4 regions of the Glutamicibacter sp. V16R2B1 genome follow, and region 2 is predicted to be linked to each of the others. Evidence: riboswitches for the same ligand, from Rfam matches in the RefSeq annotation. Region 2 holds a riboswitch; each other region holds the start of a gene.
What was found. Region 2 has a riboswitch for S-adenosylmethionine ahead of FDN03_RS01765 (methylenetetrahydrofolate reductase). Riboswitches for the same ligand answer to the same signal wherever they lie in the genome.

Region 1 (5,729 bases), on a different contig from region 2:
GCCGACGCGCTGCGCGGGGCGGCGGTGACCGTGACCGGCAACGCCGAGGCGGTCACCCAATTCATCGGCGGTTACCCGGTGATCCACCGGGACGCGCTGGGGTCCCTGGCCAGCATCAGCATCCGGGCAACACTCTCCGAGGCCGAACGCCAGCAGGCCAGGCAGCTGGGACTGGAGCTGACCCCGGTCTCCCTGCAGCAGCTGGTGGTCCGCAGCGCCATGGGCGCCATGGGCGAGGGTACGAGCAAGCAGAATGTTGAGGCAATGAAATGAACCGGATCATCCAAGTTGCACGCATGCAGCTGATCAACAAGTGGACGTTTATCGGCATCCCGCTGCTGATTTTGGGCGCATCGTTCATGTTCACCATGGCGATCTTCTGGCTGGTGCGCCAGGCCGGCGGGCAGAGCGAAGTGACCTACAGTGGTGGTGCCCAGGCCCCGATGTGGTACTTCCTGGCCCTGGGCATCCAGTCGCTGACGATGACCTTCCCGTTCTCCCAGGCCATGAGCGTCTCGCGGCGCAGCTTCTACCTGGGCACCCTGGCCCTGTTCGGGCTGTGCGCGCTGGTGCTCTCCAGCTTCTACTACCTGATGGGCCTGGTGGAGCAGGCCACGAACGGGTGGTGGCTGAACGGGCGGTTCTTCGCCCTGGAGTGGGTGGCGGAGAACAACTGGTTCATCCAGATCATGTTCTACTTCGCGCTGATGGTGCTGTTGTTCATGATCGGCTTCTGGGTCTCCACCATCTACCTGCGCTGGCGCACCACAGGGCTGCTGGTGTTCTTCATCGGCCTGGGCGTGCTGGTGCTGGGCACGGTGTTCTACATGACGCTGGGCGAGCGGTGGGGCCAGTTCTGGAGCTGGGCCGTCACCTGGACCGCCGGGGGAGTGGTGCTTGGCGCCGGCGCGGTCGCCGTGCTGATGGCCGGGGCCTCCTACCTCACCCTGCGCAGGGCCAGCGCCTAAAACCACCGGCCCCACCCGGGCCCCGCACCCCGCGAAGGCGTGCGGGGCCCAGCGCCGTCCGGACCCAGGAATGCCCCGGAGGTTGCCGACGGCGTGCAGACTGTGAGATCGTGTCGGGGCGCTGGCTGCGGCACAGAGCGGGCACGGGTCATGCTCCCAAGCGCGCGGCCCCAATAAATCCGCGAGTCACTGCGGAGGATTTACCCTGAGCACGTACCTGGTAACGGTGATCTTGGACCGCTTCCGCGGGCCCGTGGGTGTCCGGCCTGAACCGTTCGGTCGGGAAAGCGGAGTACAGTGAATATGTGGCTTTGGACTTCACCGCAGTTGATTTTGAGACGGCAAATGGATTCATCGGGTCGGCCTGTTCGGTCGGGCTGATCAAGGTGCGTGGCGGGCGCATCGTGGAAACCGAGCAGTGGCTGCTCAAGCCGCCGGCCGGTTTCGACCACTTCGACCCGCGCAACGTCTCGATCCACCACATCACCGAGGACATGGTGGCCACCGCCCCGCGCATTGGCGAGAAGCTGACCGACCTGCTGCAGTTCGTCGGGGATGACGTGCTGGTCGCGCACAACTCGGCGTTCGACTCCGGGGTGATCCGGGCCGCGGCCGAGGCCAGCGAACTGTCGGTCCCGCAGATCCAGCACCTGTGCACCGTGAAGCTCTCCCGCAAGGCCTATGACCTTCCCAGCTATTCGCTGCCGTTCGTGGCCGAGGAAGCCGGGCACCCGATCGAAAACCACCACGAGGCGCTCGCCGACGCCGAAGCCTGCGCCTGGGCCATGATCGATATCGCCGAACGCGGCCAAACCCCCACCGTGCACAACACTGCCGAACACTACTCGGTGCCGCTGGGCCTGACCCGTCCCTGGCAGCCGGGCGATGAGATTTCCCGGGCCATGCGTGACGCGCAGGGTTGGCTGGCCCGCGGTAATGCCATGCCCCCGCGCGACGCGTTCGCGTTCTGGCCGCAGGAGGGGGACAACCCGGCGCCGAACCTGGAGGCCGATGCCAGCCACCCGTTGTTCGGGCAAACCGTGGTGTTCACCGGGAACCTGGGCGTGCCGCGGCCCCAGGCCAAGGAATGGGCCGCCGCCCGTGGCGCACAGACCGCCTCGCGGGTTACCCGCGCCACGACCGCGCTGGTGGTCGGGGACGGCTTTGTCCCCGAGGACCTGGCCAATGGCCGGCTGACCAACAAGGCCAAGCACGTGCTGCGCCTGCGTGCCGCCGGGCAGAAGGTGGAGATCATTTCCGAGGGCGAATTCATGCAGCTGGTCGAAGGCTTCGCCCTGCAGTAATCTGCCGCGGGACGCGGCGCGACTGATCCTCCCGCAGTCTTCGCTCCAGTCCGCTGATCTGCAACGATGGGTCTATGACTTCTCGCGACCTGCTGACGCTGCGCATTGAATTGATGGAATCCCAGCCGCTGATCTGGCGGCGCATCCAGATTCCGGCCGACCTGGACCTGGCCGCTGCCGGTGACATCATCCAGATCGCCATGGGCTGGGACAACAGCCACCTGCAGTCCTTCCACAGCGCGGACCCCACCCAGGGATGGGGCAAGCCACAGACCGGAACCAGCTGGTATGACCAGCTTGCCCTGGACGAGGAGCTGGAGGGCCAGCCGCAGGAGGGCACCACACTCGGCCAGGCCCTGGCGGTCAACCCGGGAACCTTGTTCTACGTGTACGACTTCGGGGACAACTGGACGCACCGTCTGACCCTCGAATCATCAACCCCCTGCCCGGACGAGCAGTGCGCCGCCCGGGTGCTCGAGGGGGAAATGCGGGCGCCGGTGGAAGACAGCGGAGGATTATCGGGCTGGTACGACAAGCTGGAGGAGTTCCACGCCGAACAGCCCACCGAGGAGCAGCAGGAAACCATCGACTGGCTGCGCTGGCGCTCCGGCGATGAGCTCGACTTCGACCCGCTGACCTACAACCAGCAGGCGGCGAACCGCGAGCTGGAACTGTACTTCAGCCTCGTCTCGGGAGACTCGGTCTTCGGCCAGTGGCTGCGCGCCAAGCCCTCGGGGGTACGGCGCTACGCGCTGATCCTGGCCAGCGAGGCCGGAATCACCGACGCGGCGGAGGGGGCGCCGATTCCCGAATGGTTCTTCACGGAGATAGTTCGGCCTTTCCAGGTGCTCATTGAGCTGGCCCAGGGCGAAGGCATCAAGCTCACCCCCGCCAGCTGGATGAACCCGAAGGCCGTGGCGGAACTGGTGAACCGCCTGCAGTGGGAGGGCATCGACTACGAATCCTCCTCCCGCAAGCGTGAACACTCGATGCATACGGTGGCCCACTTGCGTGAGGTGGCGCGCATGGCCGGACTGGTGCGGGTCTACCGCGGGCGTGTGCTCGCCACGAAAAAGGGCAATGAACTGGCCGGGGATGAACAGCGCCTCGCCCGCCATCTGCTCAACGCCATCAACACGGCGGAAAAGGATGAGGGCCTGCGCGATGGCACCATCGCCTACTGGTTGTGCCGGGCCGCCGGGATCGAGGCGCTGAGCGACGCGGCGTCCGACTACATCACCGAGGTCATGAACTTGCTGGGTTACCGGATGGGGCCGCTGGGTCAGCCGTTGGGGCGCCATGCGGTCGTGCACCGCAGTACTCTCGCCCACCTGTTTGAGGAGCTCGCCCGGTGGCACCGACGCGACTCCGGGGGCTACTTCTCAAAGCCTGCCCAGGAACACGTGGACGAATTCGCGCGGATGGTGCTGCAGGCTCCCGTGTCCTGAGGCGCGCCGTAACGGGGCGAGAGACGAACCGGTCCACCGCCTGACTACGCTGTTGGCCTGCGGCCCCTAATGGGCCGTGCATTATGGCTTTGGTGTGCCCAGAATCTGGAATCCGCCTCATCCGTCGATTCACATGTCGTCACAGAAGCGGAAGATGACGGGATGTGACGCCCGAAATGTCGCCATAAGACTGATCATTGCAGCTTGTGACCTGCCCTTTGAGCCGTTCTCCATCCCTGCGCCAGACTGGTGGACAACGAAGGCGATGACCTTCAAACCATCCAGAGCGGCCGAGAGATCTGGCTCTACGACGTCGCGGCAACCACCCCCTGGGGCACGGTGCTACTGCCAGAAACGATGGAGAATTTCCTGGCTGACCCCTCCTCAGTGAGGCTGCGCGGCCGGGACGCTTCGTCGCGGTAAAGACGAGGAGTACACATGATCAGCCTGCGCAACGTATCGACAAGCTTCGGCACCGGCAGCGACGCTTTTACGGCCGTGGACAACGTGTCCCTGGACATTCCCCAGGGCTCGATCCAAGGAATTATCGGTTTCTCGGGAGCGGGAAAATCGACCCTGATCCGCAACATCAATCTCCTGCAGCGCCCGGACAGCGGTTCGGTCCAAGTTGGCGGCGTGGAATTGACCGAACTTTCAGAGGAAGAGCTGCGGCGCGAACGCCATCAAATCGGCATGATCTTCCAGCACTTCAACCTGCTCAATAACCGCACTGCCGCCCAAAATGTGGAGCTCTCGCTCAAGTTTGCCGGGGTTCCCGCCCGCCAACGGAGAGCGAAGGCCCAGGAGGCGTTGGCCATTGTGGACCTGGCCGACAAGATCCATTCCTATCCGGCCCAGCTCTCCGGCGGCCAAAAGCAGCGCGTGGCCATCGCCCGCGCCCTGGCCACGCAGCCCAAGGTGCTTTTGTGCGACGAACCCACAAGCGCCGTTGACCCGCGCACTACCGCCTCGGTACTCCAATACCTGCTGGACATCAACGCCAACCTGGGAATCACCACCGTGATCGTCACCCACGAAATGAACGTGGTCAAGGCCATCGCCGACAACGTGGCGGTAATGGAGGACGGGCGGCTGGTTGAACAGTTTGACCTGGCCGAGTTGAGGCAACCGGGTTTCAGCCCGCATACCGCGATCGGACGCTACCTGATCAGTGACGAGATCGTCCTGCAGCGCCCCACCGGCCATGAAGAACACCGCACCCCGCAGCTGTCGGCTGCCGCATCCTAGGAGACGTCTTGAGCACAATCTATCTTCCGCTTGCGGCCGCTGCGAGCAGCAACGGCGCAGTGGCCACCTTCAGCATTGACCGCCTGCTGGAACTGGGACCCGAGATCGGCGTCGCGATCGGCCAGACCCTGGCGATGCTGCTGGTCTCCATTCCCCTGGCGATCCTGATCGGTACCCCCTTGGGAATCTGGCTCTATTCCATGTCACCGCAGGGCCTGCGGTCCCGACCGCGGCTGCACCGCATCGTCGACGGTGCAGTGAACACCATCCGCTCCTTCCCGTTCCTGATCCTGCTGATCGCGATCATCCCGGTCACCCGGTTCATCGTCGGAACAACGGTGGGTACCGCCGCGGTGATTGTCCCGCTGACCATCAACGCGATTCCCTATTTTGCCCGCTTCGTGGAACAGAACATCACCCAGCTGGGGTCGGGCGTCGTTGAAGCCGCCAATGCCATGGGCGCCACCCGCGGGCAGATCATCCGCGACGTCCTGCTGGTGGAGGCCCGGCCGGCGCTGTTTGGCTCGATCACCATCATGACCGTCTCCTTCATCTCCTACTCGGCCATGGCAGGGCTGGTTGGCGGGGGAGGGATTGGCGACTTCGCCATCCGCTACGGCTACTACCGCTACGAGACCGGTGTCATGCTCCTGGCCATCGTGCTGATGATCGCGCTGGTGCACCTGGTGCAGGTCTCCGGCACGGCGCTGGCCCGGCGCTACGACAAACGATAGCCAGCACCCGTTACTTCACCTTCACTA
Region 2 (5,729 bases):
ATGGCCCGCAGCTGGCGGTACTCCTCGGTGGCGGCCTCCACCGAATCCAGCAGCCGGCGCGGGGCGCGGGAGGCGTCGTCCGGGTCATTCAGCCAGGCTTTGAACCCCTCGGCCAGCGAGGAGATGATCCGGGTCTGCCCGCGCTGGTAGACCGCCAAATCCGAGCGGTCCAGCACGAAGCGCGAGTGCACGAACTTGAGCACCACCACATCATGCCAGGCAGCGTCCGCGAGCCGGACGTGGCCGCTGCGGACCACCGGGGTGCGTTCCACCGCGATCGAGGCCTGCAGCCGGTCAATCCAGCGCCGGGTGAAGCCGGTGACCGCCCGGTCCGCCTCCAGCCCGCCGTTGTACGGCACCGCCAGCAGCCCCTCCACCAGGTCGTGTTCCACCCGTTCCACCGAGTCGCGGAACGCCTCCGGGCAGGCGACCCACGGGTCCTTGGCCAGCAGCCGGCGCCAGGTGCGCTCCAGCGCGTGACCCGGGCGGCGCATGTCCAGTTCCCCTTCGGGGATTTCGGCCAGGGAGCGCGAATGGTTCAGCCAGGCCCGCAGCTCGGCGGAGACCGTGGTGTACTGCAGCACCCCGGCCCGGTAGAAGTCATCCAGGTCGTGCACGGCATAGGCGATGTCGTCGGCGATGTCCATGACCGAGCATTCCAGGGTCTGCTGGTGGGTGGCGATGCGCGGGAACACGGAGAGCACATCGTGCATCTCGGCGATCTCGATGTCATAGCAGGAGAACTTCGCCGCCCCGGCCCCCGAATGGTTCCCGGCCCCGCGCGGCAGGTCCTGCGGGGAGCGCAGCGGCTGGTTCAGCCATTCGTTGCGCGACCACGGGTACTTCAGCACCCCGGCGCGCACCGCCCGGGTCAGGTTCAGCCCGCGGGCGGTGGCGTCGCAGCTGTCCAGGGCGGTGAGGATGCGAAAGGTCTGGGCGTTGCCCTCAAACCCGTCGGGCAGCCCCAGGCTCTGCCGCGCCACCCGGTCCAGCTCCTGCTCACCCAGGTGCCCAAACGGCGGGTGGCCCAGGTCGTGGGCGGCGGCCGCGGCCTGCACCACCACCGGGTCGCAGCCGCCCAGCTCCTCCACCAGCTGTTGGGTGCGCGGATCCGAGTTGCGCAGCCCGATCGCGATCGAGCGGGCCACGGCCGACACCTTCAGCGAATGGGTCAGTCGGTTGTGCACCACGGTGCCGGCCCCGGCCTGCGGGATCACCTGGGTGACCGCGGAGAGCCGGGAAAAGTAGGGGGAGAAGCGGATCCGCTCAATGTCCACACGGAACTCGTCCTCATCGGGGCGTGCAGCTTCGCTGATGGCGCGCTCGCGCCCGCCGCTTAGGTGGGTCTTCTGCCTGGCATTCATCGTAGTCACCAGCCTAGATGATGCACCGGCCGCGGTCCGGGAAGCGTGCGGGGTCATGCCCCGGCCCGCCGATCCAGCGGGCGGGCCGGGCGGCGCAGCAGCAGCGCACCGAGGGTGAACCCGATGTACACCAGCGCGGCCAGGAAGGACTGGGTCCCGAAAAACCAGCTCAGCTGCCCGTACCAGCTCAAGAGCACACAGCCGGCGGCGGTGAGCACCACCAGCCCGGCGGCCGGCCAGCGCCGGGGCAACTCCTCCAGCACCCGGCCCTGCACTGCCAGCAGCAGCCTGTAGACCAGTAGGCAGGCCCCGGTCAGCACCAGCAGGCCGCTGACCGTGCCGCCGTACTGCACCTGCTGGCGCAGCGGCTGCAGGAGGCGCGAATACAGCATCGGCAACACCAGCGAGGCGACCAGGCACAGCACCACGGTCAAGGACAGGCGGATTGCGGTGTACATTGCGGCTCCTTGGCACCGGTTCGGCCCCTGCGCCCGCGGCCCCTGCCGGCGCACCCAGTGGCCGAAGACTTTCATCCTTTCCCGGAGTGTAGGTGATCGGCCGGGCTTTGGCACGGGCCGCACGGCGCGTCATCACCGCGTCACACAAAGCCGCCCGGCGCAACACTTCAGCGGCCCTGCCCCCCGGTGCGCCCCCGGCAACCCGGGGAAAACCGGTCACCGCCCACGCGTCACACTGCGGGCGTAAGAATCGCGTCATCTTAACGTTCACGCGTCACATGACGGGGTGGGACGGCGGATGACGCGGCGCGGCCCGGCGTGCTTGCGCCGCCGCCGGGCCCTGGCGAACGATGGAATCACCAACAACCCATCAAGAGCGGCTAAGAGATCTGGCTCGACGACGCCGCAGCAACCACCGGGAAACCGAAAGGTGCTAATGCCAGAAACGATGGAGCAGTACCGTCCGATCCGCCCCGGCCGCCGCGCCGGGCCCGGCCGCTGCCGGCCGCACCCCAGGGTGCGGGTCACGGTGCACTGCCTCGTCGCTGACACGAGGAGGAACACATGCCCGGTTCGGTGGCCCCACCGTCCCTGTCCTACGAGCTCTACCCGCCGGTGAACCGCGAGGTGGCCGAGTCGGTCTACCACAGCATCGAGCAGCTGGCCGACACCAGCCCGGACTACGTCTCGGTCACCTATTCGGGCACCCCGGCCCGCCGCGCCCAGTCCCTGGCGCTGATCGAACACCTCGTCACCCAGACCAAGCTGCGCCCGCTGGCGCACTTGACCTGTGTGGGGGAGTCGGCGCAGTCGCTGCGCGTGCTGATCCGCCACTTCATCGCCCTGGGGGTGCGCGGGGTGCTGGCGCTGCGCGGTGACCTGCCGCAGGACCCGCAGGGCTGGCGCGGTGAATTCCCGTTCGCCCGCTACCTGATCGAGCTGATCCGCCAGGTGGAGGACGAACACGCCGCCTCCCTGGCCGGGGGCCGGCTGGGGGTGGGGGTGGCCGCCTACCCGCACCGCCACCCCGAGTCCCCGAGCTTCGAGCACGACATCGAGGTGCTGCTGGGCAAGCAGCGCTCCGGGGCGGACTATGCGATCACCCAGGTCTACTTCCAGCCCGAGGACTACCGGGGGCTGCTCGCCGCGGCCCGCCGCGCCGGGGTGTGCATCCCGATCATCCCCGGCATCATCCCGCTCAATTCGCTGCGCCGGCTAAACCGGCTGGCGGCGCTGACCGGGGTGCAGCCGGACCCGATCCTGGCCCACGCGCTGCAAAGCGCGACCAGCGACGCCGAACGCCACCGCATCGGGGTGCGCTGGGCGGTGGACCTGGCCCGGGCGGCGTTCGATGACGGGGCCCCGGGGCTGCACCTGTACACGTTCAACGACCACCGCGGCAGCCTGGACGTGATCGAGCAGCTGCAGCTGCCCGGCGCCCGCAGCACCTTGGCCCAATCCTGGGCCGCCCACAGCGGGGCCTAGGCGCCCGCTTCCACCGACGAACCACCGAATTGCCCAACGACCCGGCCGGGCACCCCGGCCCGGCAGAAAACTAGGAGAACACCATGAGCAAGCAGCACTTCCCGCAGGCCAGCATCCTCGGCTACCCGCGCATCGGCCGGCGCCGCGAACTGAAAAAGGCGCTGGAGGCGCACTGGGCCGGCACCCTGACCGAGCAGCAGCTGCACGAGCGGGCCTTTGCCGTGCAGCAGCAGAACCTGGAACGCCTGGTGCAGCTGGGGCTTGACCCGGCGAACGGCTCCCTGCCCGGGGACCACGCCTACTACGACCAGGTGCTGGACACGCTGGTGGCGCTCGGGGCGGTGCCCTCCCGCTTCGCCGAGGTGCTCAGCGCCCCGCTGAGCACCGCCGACGCCTTCACGCTGGCCCGCGGTGACGCGCAGCGCGCCCCACTGGAAATGACCAAGTGGTTCGACACCAACTACCACTACCTGGTCCCGGAGCTCGGCGAGCGCACCACCCTGCGCGCCAACCCCGCCGGGCTGCTGGAGAACTTCACCGCCCACGCCCGGGCCGGGCACACCATCCGCCCCACCCTGGTCGGCCCGATCAGCTTCCTGCTGCTGGCCAAGGCCGAGGAGGGCGCCGCCCGCTCCGGGTTCACGCCGCTGCACCGGATCGATGAGCTCGTCGAGGTCTACGCCCAGCTGCTGGCCGAGCTGGCCGCCGCCGGGGTGGGCTGGGTGCAGCTCGATGAGCCGGCCCTGGTCACCGAGGCCGGTGCCCGGCACGCGGTGCCCGGCGGCCTGGCCGAACGCGTGTACCGCCAGCTGTCCTCCGGCCCGCGCCCGGCGCTGCTGGTCACCACCGGGTACGGCACCGCCGGGCAGCTCACCCGCCCCGGTGAGGGCCTGGGGGTACTGGCCCGGGCCGGGGTGGACGCGGTGCAGGTGGACCTGGTGCGCGGGGTGGCCCCGCAGCCCGAATTCCTTGGCCAGCTGCAGGGCACCACCGTGGTGGCCGGGATCGTGGATGCCCGCAATGTGTGGCGCAACCACCTGGGCGCCTCGCTGATCGCGCTGCGCGCCCTGCGCCAGGCGGTGACCGCCGCCGGCGGACGCCTGGCGGTGGGCACCGCCACCTCGCTGCTGCACGTGCCGCACGATGTGGCCCTGGAGGGGAACCTGCCCGAGGGGCTGGCCGACTGGCTGGCGTTCGCGGACCAGAAGGTCAGCGAGGTGCTCACCCTGGCCACCGGCCTGGAGCACGGGGAGGATGCGATCGCCCGCGAACTGGTGGCCACCGAGCGGGCGCTGGCCGCCCGCGCCGCCTACCCGGGCACCACGGTGCCGGAGGTGCGTGAACGCCTGGCCGGGCTGGGTGAGCAGGACCTGCAGCGCCCGGATGAGCAGCAGCGCGCCGCCGCGCAGCGGGCGGGCCTGCAGCTGCCGCTGCTGCCCACCACCACCATCGGCTCCTTCCCGCAGACCGCTGAGGTGCGCGCCGCCCGGGCCGCCCACACCGCTGGCACCCTGGACGACCAGGGCTACCGCCGGTTCGTGGAGCAGGAGATCGCCCGGGTGATCGCGCTGCAGGAGGAGCTGGGGCTGGATGTGCTGGTGCACGGGGAAGCCGAACGCAACGACATGGTGCAGTACTTCGCGGAGAACCTCGACGGGTTCGCGGTCACCGAGCACGGCTGGGTGCAGTCCTACGGTTCACGCGCCACCCGCCCCTCGATCCTCTTCGGCGACGTCACCCGCCCGGCGGCGTTCACCGTGCCCTGGATTTCCCACGCCGCCTCGCTGACCGACAAGCCGGTCAAGGGCATGCTCACCGGGCCGGTGACGATCCTGGCCTGGAGCTTCGTGCGCGATGACGTGCCGCTGCAAACCAGTGCCCGGCAGGTGGCGCTGGCGCTGCGCGATGAGATCCAGGACCTGCAGCAGGCCGGGATCCGCATCATCCAGGTCGACGAGCCGGCGCTGCGTGAACTGCTGCCGCTGCGTGCCGCCGCCCAGCCGGAGTACCTGCGCTGGAGCGTGGACGCGTTCCGCCTGGCCACCGGCGGGGCGGCGGCCGGCACCCAGATCCACACCCACCTGTGCTATTCGGAGTTCGGTGAGGTGATCGGCGCGATCGACGCGCTGGGCGCGGACGTGACCTCCATCGAGGCGGCCCGCTCGGCGATGGAGGTGACCGCGGACCTGAAGTCCTTCGGCTACCGCCGCGGCATCGGCCCGGGCGTGTACGACATCCACTCCCCGCGGGTGCCCTCCCAGCAGGAGATCGCCGAGCTGATCGGCACCGCCCTGGATTCGGTGGACCGCCAGGCGCTGTGGGTGAACCCGGACTGCGGGCTGAAGACCCGCGGCTATGCCGAAACCACCGCCTCCCTGGCCAACCTGGTCGCCGCCGCCCGGCAGGTGCGCGCCGACCAGCT
Region 3 (5,729 bases), on a different contig from region 2:
ACCGAAATCCCGGCAATAGCGTGGGCGGGGGAAACCGAGGCCACCAGCACCCCGGCCGCCAACGGACCCAACGCGGTCTGCACCACCGGGCGCACCGTGCCCTCGATGCCGTTGGCCGCCAGCAGCTCGGCGGCCGGCAGCATTCGCGGCAGCAGTGCCGAATAGGCCGGATAGAAGAACGCGGCCCCGGCCCCGGAGAGGAACCCGGCCAGCACCAGGTGCCACAGCTGCAGGCTGTGGGTCAGGGCCAGCGCCGCCGTGGCGCTCATCACCAGCAGTGAGGCGGTTTCCACCAGCAGCAGGATCTTGCGGCAGGAGTACCTGTCGGCCGCGATCCCGCCCAGCAGCACCAGGCCAATCAAGCCGAGCGAGGTGGCCGTGGCGACGCTGGAGAGCTGCACCGGACCGCCGCCGAGCTGGCGCACCTGGTAGACCATGGCCACCGCCCACATGCCGTGGGCCAGGGTGGAGAGCACCAGGGCGCACGCCAACACGGTGTAGTCGCGGCGCGCGAAGGGCCGCAGCAGGCGGATCGCGGCGAATGGCTTGGCGCCCATGGCGCACTCCTCGGGTCGGTGATTTGTCTATCGTCACCGATCCGATTGATATTTGTCAATCACTATTTGCCGGCCCGCCGCCCCGCCTGGCCGGCAGCCTGCGGCCGTGGCGGGGGCAGCGGGCAAGCGCTAGGCCAGCAGCTGGCGTTTGGAGGAGATCATCCCGGTGTTGAACCCGGCCAGGCGCAGCCCGCCGTGGAAGCGGGCGTGTTCGATCTTCACGCAGCGGTCCATGACCACATTCAGCCCTGCGGCCTCCGCGCGCTCAGCCACCTCCTCGTGCCAGGAACCCAGCTGCAGCCACAGGGTCTTGGCCCCCACGGCCAGGGCCTCGTCCAGCACCCCGGGCAGGTCATCATGCTTGCGGAAGACCTCAACCAGGTCCGGGGTCTCGGGTAGGTCCGCCAGCGACTTGTAGACCGGTTGGCCCAGGATCTCGTCCACCACCGGGTTAATGAAGTACACCCGGTAGTTTGAGGAGGACAGCAGGTAGGTGGCCACGAAGTAGCTGGCCCGCGAGGGCTTGTTCGAGGCCCCCACAATCGCGATCGAGGTGGTCTCGCGCAGGATCTGGAGGCGCTGCGCGGCGCTGGGGCCCTGCCAGGTGCGTAGTGCGGTGCTCATTAGTTCGCTCCCTTCCCGGCCGGCACGGCGCAGGCCGCTGCGTCATAGGACGGCATCTCGAATTGGTGCTCCGGCTCCGGCTGCTGGGCGGCGCTCAGTGCCTGGTCCAGGTCCCAGATGATGTCCTCGACATCCTCCAGGCCCACCGACAGGCGGATCAGGTCCTGCGGCACCCCGGCCGCCTGCAACTGCTCCTCGCTCAGCTGCTGGTGGGTGGTGGACCCCGGGTGCAGCACCAGGGTGCGCGCATCACCGATGTTCGCCAGGTGGCTGGCCAGCTGCAGGGCCTGGATGAACTTGGCCCCGGCCTGCCGGCCGCCCTTGATTCCGAAGCTGAAGACCGAACCCACACCCAGCGGCAGCAGCTTGCGCGCCTGCTCGTGCTGGGGATGGGAGGCCAGGCCCGCATAGTTCACGTAGCTGACCCGGTCATCGGCCTCCAGCCACTGGGCCACCTGCTGGGCGTTGGCCAGGTGCGCGTCCATCCGCTGGGCCAGAGTCTCCACGCCCTGCAGCAGCTGGAACGCGGACTGGGCCGGCAGGGAGGGACCGAAATCGCGCAGCTGCTCACTGCGCAGCTTGGTCAAAAACCCGTACTCCCCGAAGTTGCCCCACCAGGAGACGTTCCCATAGCTGGGTACCGGCTCGGTCATGGTGGGGAACTTCCCGTTGCCCCAGTTGAAGGTGCCCGATTCGATGACCACCCCGCCCAGGGTGGTGCCGTGACCGCCAATGAACTTGGTCGCCGAATGGATCACGATGTCCGCGCCGTGCTCGATCGGACGCAACAGGTAGGGCGGGGTCAGCGTCGAATCGACCACCAGCGGAATGTCGTGGCGGTGCGCCACCGCCGCCAGCCCGGCCAGGTCGGCAATGTCCCCGGAGGGGTTGGCAACCACCTCGGTGTACACCGCCTTGGTGTTCGACCCGATCGCGGCCTCGAAATCGGCCGGGTCGTTGGAGTCGATGAAGGTGGTCTGAATGCCAAAGCGGCGCAGTGAGACATCCAGCTGGGTGATGGTCCCGCCGTAGAGCTTCGCAGAGGCGACAATGTGGTCCCCGGCCTGGGCCAGCGCGGCAAAGGTGATGAACTCCGCCGCCATGCCCGAACCGGTGGCCACCGCGCCGATCCCGCCCTCCAGGGAGGCCATGCGCTCCTCGAAGGCGGCCACTGTCGGGTTGCCGATGCGGGAGTAGATGTTCCCGTACTTCTGCAGCGCAAATAGGTTCGCCGCATCATCGGTGTCCTTGAATACGAAGGACGTGCTTTGGTAGATCGGCACCGCGCGGGCGCCGTGTTCGGCATCGGGGGTTCCGCCGGCGTGCAGGGCACGGGTGCGGAATCCAAACTTGTGGTCGGCCATGGTGGCGTGACTCCTTATCGGCTCGTCTTCCGGCCCACCGCGGCATTGGCCGGGAGGGCCATCAAGGCAATATCCCGGAATCAATGTCTGTCTTCACTGCACTGGCCCTATGGCCGAAGACAGCTCCATCGTTTCTGGCGGTAGCACCGTATCCACCGGCTGTGGCAGGTTGCTGCGGCGTCATCGAACCAGATCTCTCGGCCGCTCGGGATGGTTACCCCCAGTGTCTCAACATGTGTGAATGTGACCCAAGTTGTGCGTCGAAAGATTGCGCGGCGCGTCACAGGCCCCATCCGGCCATCCGCACCCCGGGGGATTCAGCGCCACCGGCAGTACTGGCTAGACTCAAGAAGTATGAATGGTGCACTGGCTTTGGTTCGACACGGACAAACCGACTGGAACCTGGCAGGCAGGCTGCAGGGGCAGACGGACATCCCGCTCAACGCGACCGGGCGGGAACAGGCGCGCGCGGTCGGCGCCCGGCTGGCCGATGAGGGCTGGGATGTGGTCCTGGCCTCCCCGCTGGGCCGCGCCCAGGAAAGCGCGCAGATCATTGCCAAGACCCTTGGGGCCCGCACCGGCCCGCCGGTACCGGAACTGGTGGAGCGCGGATTCGGGCCACTGGAGGGGCAGTGCCGCTCGGAGCTGGATGAGGACCTGGTGCAGGAGCTGATGGAGCAGGCCGAACCGCGTTCGGCCGTGCTGCGCCGGGCAGTGCCGGCCCTGCTCCAGCTGGCCGCCACCCACCCCCAGCGGCGCATCCTGTGTGTCAGCCACGGGGCGACCATGCGCATCATCCGCGATACCCTGCTCGGACGCCGCCTGCCCCAGGGCGTGGAGAACGGGGAAGTGGTGCCCCTGGACCTGGGCGAACTGCGCGAACTGGAACTGGCCCTGCGCGACGGTGACCCGGTCGTGGTCTAGGAACAGGGCCGGCCCCCACCGCCCGGTGGGTGGTCGCAGGAAATCCGGCCAAAGACCTCACGAAAAGCTGTCCCGCCACGTTTACATGGTGAGAGCCAATCACCAGGAGCACCATGAAGCAGCCATTCGAACAGATCGTGCAGGCCCACGGACTGAGCGTGTTGCGCGTGTGCCGCTCCCTGCTGGATGAACACCGCGCCAAGGACGCCTGGTCGGAAACCTTCCTGGCCGCCCTGCGGGCCTACCCGCAACTGGATCCGGAGGCCAACGTCCAGGCTTGGCTGGTGCGCATCGCCCACCGCAAGGCCATCGATGAGCTGCGCCGCCAGCGGGGCGAGGATCTGGAAACCGACCCCGCCGCACACGCCCCCTCGACGGAGGCCGGGCCGGAAGGCCGGGCCGAAAACCTGGAGCTGTGGCAGCTGGTCAAGCAGTTGCCGGAAAAACAACGCTTGGTCGTTGCGTACCGCTATTTGGGTGGATTGGACTACCGGCAGATCTCCCAGATTCTTTCCGGAACCCCGGAAGCAGCGCGGCGCGCCGCCGCCGACGGGATCAGCAATCTGCGACGCCGAATGGACGCCGGATCAGCAACTGGAGGAAAACCATGAGTCAGCTTGATGGCACCGCCCCGCTGAACACCCCGCCGACCGAGGTTGAGCAGCGCCTCCTGGCCAGCCTGCACGACCGGCTGGAGCAGGCCGCCCACCGGGAGCACCTTACCGACGCGGTGTACCGGATCGTGCAGTCGCCCCTGGGCCCCCTGTTGGTGGCCGCCACGGAGGTAGGGCTGGTGCGGGTGGCCTTCGCCTCGGAGGAGCACGAGCGTGTGCTGGAACAGCTCAGCGAAAGCCTGGGCGCCCGGATCCTGCGCTCGCCGGGCGCATTGGACACCGCGGCCCGGCAGCTGGAGGAGTACTTCAGCGGCCACCGCACCAGCTTCACCCTGCCGCTGGATCTGCGGCTCTCCACCGAATTCCGGCGCCGGGTCCAGCTGGAACTGGGCCACATCGGTTACGGACACACCCTGAGCTACCGGCAAATGGCCGAACGCATCGGAAAGCCTGCGGCCGTACGGGCCGTGGGGTCGGCCTGCGCCACCAACCCGCTGCCCATTGTGCTGCCCTGCCACCGGGTGCTGCGTACCGATGGTTCGCTGGGGGGCTACCTGGGCGGGCTGCAGGCCAAGCGGATCCTGCTGCAGCTGGAAAACCCGAACGGCGCGCGGCAACCCTCCACCCTGTTCTAGCTCCCCATGCGACGCCCGGGGTGCCGGCGCTTGCGTGGGAGGGCGACCGCCGATTCCACGTGAAACAACCTTGAGAGGCTGATAGCGTCACCGACGTGGTGTGATAGAGGTTTGTCGCCACGACGAGAGAATGTTCGACAAACGATTTCGTTTGCCATCCGACCCTGTTGTCCTCCCGCCAGGGTCGGGAGTACGGACCGGATCAGGCATCGATGACCAGGTCCGTGCTCGCGGTGGAGCAACAGGGCAGGAATTTTCCGGCTTCGATTTCCCGGGCCCGGATCCCGCCCTGGTGGTTCATGTCCACCTCACCGGAGAGCTTGATGACCTTGCAGGAGCCGCACATGCCCTCCTGGCAGTTGGCCCCGATGCGCACCCCGGCCTGTTTGGCGACCGGCAAAATCCGCTGGTCGGGGTCGATGCGCACCTTCAGGCCGGACTTGAGGAAGGACATGGTCAAACTGCCTTCCCCGACGGTGGCAAACTCCTGGGGGTCCGTGGGCGGTGTGCCGCCAAGGTCAGGTGGCGGCCCGGGCGCCGCATCCGATGCGGAACCACGCCCGCCCTCCTCCGTGGGCAGGGCGCCGGGTGGTCCCGGCGGCGTGGCTGGCGCCGGGTCGTACAGGCCTAGGTTCTGCTGTTCGAATTGGGATTCGGGTGCCTCGGCCATTTCCCCGGCCAGGTCCTCGGCATATGCCAACTCCTGCTGGTATTCCAGGCGGGTCTGCCGGCCCCCCGAGAAGAACTCCATGTGGATGGAGGTGTCGTCAACCCCCACCTCCAGCAGCAATTTGGCCGCGTTGTTCAGGTACCCCTCTGGGCCGCACGCATAGACGTGGCGGCCGTTCGCGTCCGGGGCCACCTGCTCAATCATGTGGCAGGTCAGTCGTCCCAGCATCCATTCCCAGTCCCCGGGCACGGAGCGGTCCCCCAGGGAGTAGTACACCGTGATGCGTTCATCGACCGCCGCAATGTACTCCAGTTCCTTGGCAAATCCGAACCCGCCGGGTT
Region 4 (5,729 bases), on a different contig from region 2:
CAGCAGCAGGATCGTTCCGGTGACCAGGCTGCCGGCGGCGGTGAGGGTGTGCAGCGCCCCGGTCCCGAATTCGGAACTGGTGATGAACGAGGTCACCCGTTGCACCGCGTCATCCAGCTGTTGCCCGTCAATGCTGAACGGCAGTCCGCCCACCACGTTTTGGACGGTGGAGTTCAGCTGGTTGAACCCCTCCACGGCCTGCTCGACCAGGGTGGGCCACTGGTTTATGACCGAGAACACCAGCCCGGTGCCGATGCCTCCCAGGATCAGCAGCGCGCCAAGGAAGACGGTCCACGCGGCCAAGAGCGGGGACATGACCCGGCGCAGCCGAATCACCAACGGCCACAAGGCGCAGGAGAGGATCACGGCGATGAGGGTGGGAATCACGATCAGGGTCAGCCGCAGCATCCCCAGGACCACCAGCCCCGCAATCACGCCGATGATCAGCAGCTGCAGGCACCGGGTGCCGAGCCTGCCCAGCGGGTCGGTCCACAATCCCTGGAAGGTCACCGCGGGGCGCTCAACCGAGGCCCACGCCTGTTCATCCAGCGGGGAGGACTCCACCCGTGTTTTCCTGCTGCCTGATGTACGCCTGCGAAAGAAAGCCATGGTCGCTCCTACCATCGGCCAATAGTGGGTCGGGCAGCAGTCGCGCCCGCTAGGTCCTGCACTGCCGGTTCAGTCGAGCACCGTTCCCCTCGACATCACCGTTTCATCTTCCTGCCGCCGCAGATGCAGCGGCGCTGCACCCCGCAACCGCCTATTCGCGGCCGGACTCGGCCTCGGTGCAAATGCACAGCCGGTTGCCCTGCTTGTCCGTGACAATCACCCAGCTTGGCGCGTACTCGTAGTTGAACTCCGCGTCGGTGCTTTTCAGCGTTTCCAGCAGGTCGCCACTGTGGCTGTGGGGCACCGTCACATCAACGTGGAATCGGTTCTGGTTCGGCGTCTGGGTCTCCTGGAACCAGATGGCCGGGCCACGGCCATGCGGGTCGGTCAGCGCACCGTCCGCCGCCTGTTCATAGCCCAGGGCAGCCTGCCAGATCTTGGAGATCTGTTGCGGGTTTTCGGTATCGATGGCGATTTCCACCGTCCGGACCAGGCCCAGGTCCACTTGGGCACCAAAGTTTTCGGCCTGGTCGGAGATCTGGGTGGCCAGGGTGAAGTCCCGTGATGTCACGCCGCCGACATCGTGGGACACCAGGTTGACGAACACCGTGTCATAACGCCAGTCGACGTCCGGATGATGTCCGGCTTCCTCGGCCAGCGCGCCAATCGCCGACACGAGCTGAATCGCGGCGGCCGAGCTCGGGCACTTGAAAGCGGTCCGCAGGGACCCCAGCCCGTAGCGCCAGTGCGGCAATTGTGAGAGCCGTGCCTGGATTTCGTCTGTTGACAGCACATCTTTGCCTGACATTGTTCTTGCCTCTCTGCGGATGGAGCCAACGACCGTGACCATGATGGCCACGGTCGTTCTCAGCTTGCCGCGCCCCTGGAAAAGAAAGAAGGCCCTTTAGCCAATTGCCAGCGTTGCGCGTCCAACGCGCCGTCGCTTGTCGAAGCAAGCCTCCGCCCCCTGTCCCGGTCTACATACCCAGCAGGAGGATCTTCTCCATCGCTACCGAGATCGGCAGGCGGACCAGCAGGCCCGGCAGGTCCTGCCAGTGCTCGGGGTTGAGGTTCGCGCCGTTCGCGCCGAGGCTCCCGCTGGAAAGATTCAGTTCGGCCAACCGGCCCTCGAACCAATCCTCACGCCTTGCCCACTTCGCCTTGCTCCGGCAGCGCTCCACGACGCTTTCAAGCTTCGCGTGCAGTAGACAGTACAGTTCCGGGGTAAACCCGGCGCGCATCCACTTGTTGATGTACCGTTCCGTGTCATGCCCGCGATACAGTTCGCCATCCAGCAGCATTGCGGACCGTTGGCTCTTGACGATGAGCCAATTTCCCTTCGGACGCGGGACGTACGGTGGAGCGTACGGGTTTTCCAACAGTGCGGCATCCCACCGCAGGTCCAGTTGTTTCCTTACCGTTGGTTCATTTCCCTTGACGCCTGCCGGCAGACCGTACTTGTCGACCGGAATCTCTAGCGGGCCTCCCCGAACCAGCTCGGCCCGGCCGTCGGCACGCAGTCTCATGGCCTGATAGATCTTCGCGGCCGATTCCGTGCCAACAACATCATCACCGTAAAGCTCCCGGCGCCAGACCTCGAAGTCCTGCGCATGTTCCTTGTTGAAGTTCTCGTGCTGGCTGCGTTCGTTTTCAGACAATTGTTGTTCCCCTCGCATGGGAGGACCCGGCGACGGAGGATTTATCTCCGCCGCGGCATCCACCGACTTGCCCGGCGGCTGGTGCCGCGGACCGGTTCTTCCCCTGGGGCACCCCGCTCGGTTGAGGAGGGTTGCCGTGCAGCAAGCCAGGTACTTATCGCTGCAGCTCGTGAACCTGGGAATCATCCTATGCGTCCGGGCCGACGGTTTGGCGTCCTCGTAGGCCGCGATTGCTCACTGTGGATTGTTCATTATCGAAGGAACGGTCCACTTGTCACCTAATTCGTGTTTCTAGCGCTGCAGCCGAGGGTCTTCTGTCGGATCCGTGTACGGGGCGGGGCAGCCCTGGCTGACCGCTTCGGGGCGCAGCTCAAAGTGCCACGGCTCATTTTCGTACACCGTGCACAGTCCGTAGTAGCGACCGTGCTGGTCTAGCCATGCCCGCGCGTCATAGGATCCGATGTCTATCGCGTTGCCGGAAACATGCGGTGAAGTCTGCGCAGTTGCAACCCACCGGGCGGCTTCACGCTTCGACCCGTACCGGTCTACCGCTTCGTCCAGCAGCTGCTGCTGAAATGCTTCCGATCGCCAGCCACTGTTGACGATGAACTTGATGTCATCCTTGGCGGCGTCGTCTGCTGCCTCATTCATCGCCTCGCGCAGGTCCGGACTCAAGTAGTGCACGGCTGGCATCCGGGACTTCAGCGTGGTTCCTGAAGGCACATCCCCGCCAGCCACCCCTAACGAACCTGCCCTTGGTTCTTGTTCTCCCTGGACCACCGACGTCACGGTTGCCGCCATGGATGAGGGGCTCCAGTCACCGCGGGTTCCGAGCGTTAGGGCCAACGCAAGCACCCACAGGGTGGTAAGCAGCGCCAGAAGCACCAGGATGATTTTGGTCAGGAGGGATTTCTTGCGGCTCTTGGCCGGTCGCATTTTTCTCATGGAACCAGTCAAGGCGGCGTCCTGTTGCCGGGCCGTATCGAAATTTTGATATGCCCGCAATATGTTCCGGCTCGTACGATTGGGGCTATGCGTGTACTGATCGTCGAGGACGAACTCCTGATGGCGGAGGCGATCCGTGACGGATTGCGCTTGGAAGCCATCGCTGCAGATATTGCCGGGGACGGTGATACGGCCTTGGAACTTTTGGAGATCAATGCCTACGACATCGCCATCCTCGACCGTGACATTCCCGGCCCCTCCGGTGATGAAGTGGCCCGTTCCATCGTGGCCTCCGGTACCGGTTTGCCGATCCTGATGCTGACCGCTGCCGACCGGCTCGATGAGAAGGCCTCAGGTTTTGAATTGGGGGCGGATGACTACCTGACGAAGCCATTTGAGCTCCAGGAACTGGTGATGCGCCTGCGGGCATTGAGTCGGCGCCGGGCTCATCACCGCCCTCCGGTCCGCGAAATAGCTGGAGTAAGGCTGGATCCCTTTCGCCGCGAGGTTTACCGAGAAGGCCGCTATGTGGCTTTAACACGCAAGCAGTTCGCGGTATTGGAAGTCCTCATGGGGGCGGAAGGCGGAGTGGTCAGCGCGGAGGAGCTGCTGGAACGAGCATGGGATGAGAATGCCGATCCCTTCACCAATGCGGTGCGCATTACGGTCTCAGCCTTGCGGAAACGTCTGGGCGAACCGTGGGTGATCGCAACAGTTCCAGGGGTCGGATATCGCGTCGAAGCCCCGGACAATGAAGTACCTATGGGGTTGGACAGTGAATAAGCCAAAAGGACTGAGCGTGCGACTGAAGCTCACTTTAAGCTACGTCGGTTTTCTGATGTTGGCTGGCGCGCTGCTGCTCACCGCCGTCTGGGTTTTCCTGCTGCGCTATGTTCCCGAGGGGAACATCGACAGCGCTAGAGGTTTCGTCCCGAACCGCTCGGATCTACTTGATGCCTTTGGACCCGCGGCCACCGGCGTGCTGCTCTTCCTGCTGGTTTTTGGGCTCATTGGAGGCTGGTTCCTCGCCGGTCGGATGCTTGCCCCCTTGGATCGCATCACGCAAACCACCCGCGCAGTGGCCGAGGGCGACCTCGCCCGTCGGATTCACCTCCCTGGTCGCAACGATGAATTCGGGGAGCTTGCTGAAGCCTTCGACACCATGCTGGAGGAAGTGGAAGCACACGTCGCGGAGCAGCAACGATTCGCCGCCAATGCGTCCCACAAATTGCGCACCCCATTGGCCATCACCCAAACACTGTTGGATGTCGCCGGCAAAGAGACGGACATAGACACCGGTGAGCTCCTCCAGCGGTTGGGGACAGTCAACAAGCGGGCCATCGAACTGACCGAGTCGCTGCTGTGGCTGACCCGAGCCGGACAGAAGTCCTTTACCCCAGAAATAGTCGACCTGTCGTTGCTGGTCGAAGAAGCCACCGAAACCCTGCTGCCCCTGGCAGAAAAACGCCTCGTTGGCTTGGAAGTCGCCAGCGAGGTTGCGACCACCCACGGCTCTCCCCCGCTGCTGCAACAGCTGATCATCAACCTGATTCACAACGCAATTGTGCACAATCTGCCTGAGAACGGAACGGTGTGGATCAGCACTGGAAACGCGGCAGGAAAGGGCATTTTGACGGTGGAGAATACGGGCGAGCACCTGCCGCCCGAGCTGGTGAACACACTGACAGAGCCATTCCAGCGCAGCGCCAAGCGCGCACGGTCAGACGACGAAGCGGGTGTCGGCCTGGGACTGGCGATCGCCGCCAGCATTGTCAAAGCCCACCACGGTTCGCTCTCGTTGACGGCGCGTACTTCTGGCGGACTGCGGATTGTCGTTGAGTTACCGGGATAGCGTTGCAGAGCCGGTCATTTAAAAGAACGTGTAAGTGCATAAGAGGCACGGAAGCAAGAAGTTCTCTTGCTTCCGTGCCTCGCTAAGGGGCTGGCTTAGTTGCCCGGTAGGGGCTAGGCCCGGGGGTTCACAATAATCTTCACGTGATGCTCATTGTTGTTGATGAGCTGGTCAAAGCCTTCGGAGACCAGCTCGTCCAGGCCAATGCGTCCGGTTATGAACGGAGCCAGATCAAGCTTGCCGCTGGAGACCAACTCGATGGTGTCCGGGTGATCGTTGGCGTATCCGATGGTTCCGCGTAGATCGATTTCCTTCAGCACCAGGTTCGGCATATCGACCTCGGGCTTGCGACCCCAGATCGAGACGTTCACAATCACACCCGCTGGCCGCACGGCGTCGATCAGCATGTCCAGAACGACCGGTACCGAGGAGCACTCGAAACCGACGTCAGCACCCTTACCGCCGGTCAGTTCACGGATCTTTTCCGCAACATCCACCTCACGGGGATCAAAGATCTCATCGGCAACGCCGGTTTCCCGCGCCTTGGCCTTGCGGGCTTCGGAGAGCTCGGAAATGTATACGGTCAGGCCTTCGGCCTTCAGCACTGCGGCGGTCAGCAGACCGATCGGACCTGCACCGCCAACGATGGCGACCTGTCCCGCCTT

Region 1: linked by a shared signal. The riboswitch ahead of FDN03_RS14215 (ATP-binding cassette domain-containing protein) and the one ahead of FDN03_RS01765 (methylenetetrahydrofolate reductase) in region 2 are both predicted to bind S-adenosylmethionine.
Region 3: linked by a shared signal. The riboswitch ahead of FDN03_RS04525 (O-acetylhomoserine aminocarboxypropyltransferase/cysteine synthase family protein) and the one ahead of FDN03_RS01765 (methylenetetrahydrofolate reductase) in region 2 are both predicted to bind S-adenosylmethionine.
Region 4: linked by a shared signal. The riboswitch ahead of FDN03_RS09640 (hypothetical protein) and the one ahead of FDN03_RS01765 (methylenetetrahydrofolate reductase) in region 2 are both predicted to bind S-adenosylmethionine.

The regions. Positions count from the first base shown of each region.
Region 1 covers NZ_VATX01000019.1:45,655-51,383, reverse strand. Annotated here, with positions in the region: gene FDN03_RS14235 (ABC transporter ATP-binding protein) at 1-273, shown strand, start outside; gene FDN03_RS14230 (hypothetical protein) at 270-968, shown strand; gene FDN03_RS14225 (exonuclease domain-containing protein) at 1,274-2,272, shown strand; gene FDN03_RS14220 (plasmid pRiA4b ORF-3 family protein) at 2,347-3,720, shown strand; SAM riboswitch class I at 3,995-4,084, shown strand; gene FDN03_RS14215 (ATP-binding cassette domain-containing protein) at 4,159-4,968, shown strand; gene FDN03_RS14210 (methionine ABC transporter permease) at 4,977-5,702, shown strand.
Region 2 covers NZ_VATX01000004.1:52,850-58,578, forward strand. Annotated here, with positions in the region: gene dgt (dGTP triphosphohydrolase) at 1-1,364, opposite strand, end outside; gene FDN03_RS01760 (hypothetical protein) at 1,418-1,822, opposite strand; SAM riboswitch class I at 2,187-2,277, shown strand; gene FDN03_RS01765 (methylenetetrahydrofolate reductase) at 2,387-3,307, shown strand; gene metE (5-methyltetrahydropteroyltriglutamate--homocysteine S-methyltransferase) at 3,391-5,729, shown strand, end outside.
Region 3 covers NZ_VATX01000007.1:84,589-90,317, reverse strand. Annotated here, with positions in the region: gene FDN03_RS04535 (MFS transporter) at 1-557, opposite strand, end outside; gene FDN03_RS04530 (CoA-binding protein) at 687-1,181, opposite strand; gene FDN03_RS04525 (O-acetylhomoserine aminocarboxypropyltransferase/cysteine synthase family protein) at 1,181-2,545, opposite strand; SAM riboswitch class I at 2,668-2,762, opposite strand; gene FDN03_RS04520 (histidine phosphatase family protein) at 2,900-3,469, shown strand; gene FDN03_RS04515 (sigma-70 family RNA polymerase sigma factor) at 3,583-4,080, shown strand; gene FDN03_RS04510 (methylated-DNA--[protein]-cysteine S-methyltransferase) at 4,077-4,718, shown strand; gene FDN03_RS04505 (iron-sulfur cluster-binding domain-containing protein) at 4,921-5,729, opposite strand, start outside.
Region 4 covers NZ_VATX01000013.1:131,638-137,366, reverse strand. Annotated here, with positions in the region: gene FDN03_RS09650 (AI-2E family transporter) at 1-564, opposite strand, end outside; gene FDN03_RS09645 (4a-hydroxytetrahydrobiopterin dehydratase) at 761-1,459, opposite strand; gene FDN03_RS09640 (hypothetical protein) at 1,587-2,267, opposite strand; SAM riboswitch class IV at 2,326-2,442, opposite strand; gene FDN03_RS09635 (M15 family metallopeptidase) at 2,559-3,224, opposite strand; gene FDN03_RS09630 (response regulator transcription factor) at 3,300-3,995, shown strand; gene FDN03_RS09625 (HAMP domain-containing sensor histidine kinase) at 4,012-5,064, shown strand; gene FDN03_RS09620 (2,3-butanediol dehydrogenase) at 5,178-5,729, opposite strand, start outside.